2 regions of the Bacillus sp. WC2507 genome follow, and region 2 is predicted to be linked to the other one. Evidence: riboswitches for the same ligand, from Rfam matches in the RefSeq annotation. Region 2 holds a riboswitch; the other holds the start of a gene.
The links. A riboswitch is a leader RNA that binds a small molecule or an ion and turns the genes downstream of it on or off. The one in region 2 is predicted to bind S-adenosylmethionine.
Positions count from the first base shown of each region.

Region 1: linked by a shared signal. The riboswitch ahead of ACUN28_RS27700 (methionine ABC transporter ATP-binding protein) and the one ahead of ACUN28_RS02050 (bifunctional O-acetylhomoserine aminocarboxypropyltransferase/cysteine synthase) in region 2 are both predicted to bind S-adenosylmethionine.

Region 1 covers NZ_JBQXPN010000001.1:5,282,428-5,284,632, forward strand. The annotation lists gene ACUN28_RS27695 (methionine ABC transporter permease) at 1-318, opposite strand, end outside; gene ACUN28_RS27700 (methionine ABC transporter ATP-binding protein) at 308-1,327, opposite strand; SAM riboswitch class I at 1,451-1,557, opposite strand; gene ACUN28_RS27705 (cysteine hydrolase family protein) at 1,800-2,205, shown strand, end outside.
Region 2 covers NZ_JBQXPN010000001.1:371,888-374,092, reverse strand. The annotation lists gene ACUN28_RS02050 (bifunctional O-acetylhomoserine aminocarboxypropyltransferase/cysteine synthase) at 1-968, opposite strand, end outside; SAM riboswitch class I at 1,062-1,166, opposite strand; gene ACUN28_RS02045 (chloride channel protein) at 1,486-2,205, shown strand, end outside.

The DNA.
Region 1 (2,205 bases), 4.9 Mb from region 2:
ACCAATCGAAGCGACTAACGTCATTGGGAAAATTGCTGCTGCTGTTCCAATCGTCGTTCCAATAACGCTTCTTGTTAGTGGGCTTAAAGCTACTAAGAAGATGATGAATGGAACCGGGCGAATTGTATTAATAATGATATTAAGAATAGAAAAGACCCATTTATTTTCTAAAAAGTTTCCTTTTCTCGTTACATATAACAGTAAACCTAGAGGTATACCAAGAATTGTAGCAAATATAAGGGTTACAATTACCATTAAGAGGGTATCCCCCGTCGCATCTACTATGCGTGGCCAAAATATACTCCAATCAACTCGCATGAGCTTCTACCTCCTTCAGCTGCACTTGCAGTCTTAGATGTTGTAATGCTTTTTGAATTTCTTTCTGCTCACCTTGCAGTTCCACAAGTAGATTTCCAAATAGCACATTTTGAAGTTCAATAATATTTCCGTACAGTACGTTTACATCGACGTTATAGTTTTTCGCGATATATGATAGTACTGGCTGCCCTGTCTCTTCACCAGTAAATGTTAAGCGATAAATCTGTCCACCATTTTGAATTTTCCCTAGAACACTTTCCGGTAAATGATCATTAATAATAGAGCGTACAAAGTTTTGAGTTGTCTTTGTTTTTGGTTGTGTGAAAACGTCAAACAGTTTTCCTTCTTCAATAACCTTTCCCTTCTCCATTACAGCTACACGGTGACAAATTTCTTTCACAACATGCATTTCATGTGTAATAAGAAGAATTGTTACATTGTATTCTCGATTTACTTTCTTTAATAAGTTCAAAATTTCTGTCGTTGTTTCTGGATCTAAAGCTGATGTTGCCTCATCACATATAAGAATGTCTGGCGATGTTGCAAGTGCTCTTGCAATACCAACACGCTGCTTTTGTCCGCCTGATAGTTGCTCTGGATAATAGTTTGCTTTATCTTCTAATCCTACAAACTTCAGCAGTTCATTTACTCTTTCTTTTATCTCATTCTTTGGTACTTTCGCTAATTTTAATGGATAAGCAATATTCCCAAACACTGTTCTTGAATTAAATAAATTAAAACTTTGAAAAATCATCCCGATTCTTTGTCTTAGCTTCCGTAATTCTTTCGTCGATAAGGATGTAATATCTTTATCATCTATTGAAATCGTTCCTGCCGTTGGTCTCTCTAACATATTTACTAGGCGTAATAACGTACTCTTTCCAGCGCCACTAAAACCGATAATGCCGAAAATTTCGCCCTTCTCAACTGATAACGTTACATCCTCCACCGCATGAACAGATTGCCCACCTGATTCATATACTTTACTTACATTGTTAAAAGAAATCATTTTTTCCCCTCCTATATGCTGTAAAAACTTGAAGTAGAGCTTTCGAGGTAAAATAAAAAGTGCTCTCCTTCTTATCAACCATAAAGATAAGAAGGAGAGCACTTATATGTACTCGTTCACATCTTCTCATCTTCCAAGCCTTTTATAAGGCTTGCTGGAGTTAGCACGGTATTAAAAAAACCGTTGCTGAGGTATCGTAGGGCCAGTCCCTCCACCTCTCTGGATAAGAATGTATCGATTTAATTGTCGTTTAATTAATTCTCATTATAGAACTCAGAATAATAAGAGTCAATACATTTTTTAGAAAAATATTAATTATTTCTCTATTAAAATTTTTAAATAAAAAATCACAATACAAATAGTAATTTTTAAAGTTATGTAAAATTCTCCTCCTTCATATTTTTTAAAAGGAGAATCCTCTCTATACATTGAATACCATTATTTGAATATGAAATCGGAGGAAGATAAATATATGAAAACAGCTCTTTTACTCGTTGATATTCAAAATGATTATTTTCCGAATGGAAAGATGGAATTGCGTAATCCAGTAGAAGCAAGCGAATATGCTAGCCAGCTGCTACAATTCTTTAGAACGAAAAACGAACCTATTTTTCATATCCAACATGTAGCAATAAAAGATGACGCTACTTTTTTCCTACCAAATACAGAGGGTGTACATATTCATGAAAGCGTACGCCCACTTAGAGAAGAAACCGTTATACTCAAACATTATCCAAATAGTTTTCGCGAAACCGATCTTCTAGAACAATTACAACGTTTAGACATTGAGCACGTCGTCATATGCGGGATGATGACTCATATGTGTATTGATGCTACTGTAAGGGCTGCTTTTGATTTCGGCTTTCCATGTACCGTTA
Region 2 (2,205 bases):
CTATCTAATCCCGGATAATTCACCCATTCAATACGTTCATGGTTAGCAAGCCACTTAGCAACTGCGAGAGCATTTTCACTATGACGCTCCATTCTTAAATGCAGCGTTTCTAAGCCGATATTGCTAATATACGCATTGAATGGGCTCATACAGTTTCCGTAGTCTCTTAATAATTGAACACGTGCCTTCACAATATAAGCTGCTGCACCAAAATTTTGAACGTAACTTACGCCGTGATAACTTGGATCCGGTTCAACAAGTTCAGGATATTTCCCATTTGTCCAATCGAAGTTCCCTCCGTCAATAACAATGCCACCTAAAGAACTTGCATGACCATCAATATATTTCGTCGTAGAATGAACGATAATATTTGCTCCATGTTCAAATGCTTGGCATAAATAAGGAGTTGCTAATGTATTATCCACGATAAAAGGTACTTCCAACTCTTTCGCTGCATCTGAAAATTCTTTGAAATTTAGAACATTCATCGCTGGATTTCCTAACGATTCTGCATAAACAAGTTTCGTCTTATCATTAGCAAGGGCCACAATTTCATCAGCAGTTAAATTCGGATTAAAGAACGTAACATCAATACCAAGCTTACGCAAACTCACTCCAAATAAATTAAACGTTCCGCCATAAACTGTTGAAGAACAAAGCAAGTGGTCTCCGCTACTACAAATATTTAAAACGGCAAGCATAATAGCAGCCTGCCCAGAAGCCGTTGCAACAGCTCCTACACCACCCTCTAAATCCGCTAACTTTTGCTCAAATGCAGCTAAAGTAGGATTTCCAATACGCGTGTAGATATATCCTTCTGCCTCTAAATTAAATAGCGCCGCTAAATCATCCGAAGTATCGTATTTATACGTTGTACTTTGATAAAGCGGTAAAACACGCGGTTCACCATTCTTTGGTGTATAGCCACCTTGCACACAAATTGTTCCTTTTCCCCATGATTCTCCCATCTCTCATTCTCCTTTCTTTTATACAAAATAAAAAAACTGCTCCTTTCCTGAAAACAAGAAAGGAGCAGTTTGAAAACACGCTCTAAAGGCTCTTTCTTATCTTTCAGGATTATTACCTGCAGGATTTGGCACAATTCCGTTATACGGCTGTTGCCAAGGTTTCATCGGGCCTGTCCCTCCACCTTTTCTTGATAAGACTATGCAATTACCGTTGATTTTATAGCAATAATTTCCTAATGTCAATTGGTTTTTCTGAATGTTCAAAATTAATTACAAATAAGTTTACATGCATAACAAAAGAAATATATTCCATATTCATTTGAAAAAGACCTTTTAAAACCCCCGATTAATATATAGAATTAAATACGTAGTTTAACTGTATACATTCCAAATTCTCACGAGACCTCAATATATTGAATAAGCCAACCTCTCAAAAAGATACTATACATATTCATCTCATTTCGCAGTAGTATATTTAATCCTTTCGACATTAAAACTTACATAACGGAGGTATCACATGACAAATACAAAAGACATGCACTATATGCTCGTCCTATACGGCATTCTTTTAGGCTCTATAGTAGGAGCAACAGTCTGGTTATTTTTAGTTACAATAAATATCGGCATTCACTTTATTTGGGGATACTTACCTACTATTTTCTCTTCTCCCCCTTATTACACTATTTGTGTAACAACTATCGGTGGGATTCTCGTTGGTTTAACCCAAAAATACTTCGGCACATATCCACGTCTTATGCCGGAAGTAATGGGTGAATATAAAAAAACAGGTAGAATTGAATACCGTTTTGTACATAAAGCTACTTTAACTGCGATTATCGTTTTAATATTTGGAGCTAGCTTAGGTCCCGAAGCAGCACTTGTTGGAATTATCGGTGGACTTTGTACATGGGTAGGCGATCGCTTTACATTCGCCTTAAAAGGAATGAATGAACTAACAGAGGTTGGAATCGGTGCTACTTTAAGTGTAATTTTTAACGCGCCATTATTCGGTTATTTAGCTCCAAATGAAAATGAGGGTGAGCAAATTAACGAATTTTCTAAAGGAAAAAAAGCAATTGTATATTTAGCTACCACTTTCGCTGGTTTTTCCGTTTATTTATTACTTAGTAAATTCGATAATCGTGGATCCTTTATCGTTGATTTTGGGGAGGGTTCCCTATCTCTTAATGAATGGATTGCCTTTCTACCACTTGCTAGTATTGGTGCTATAGTTGGA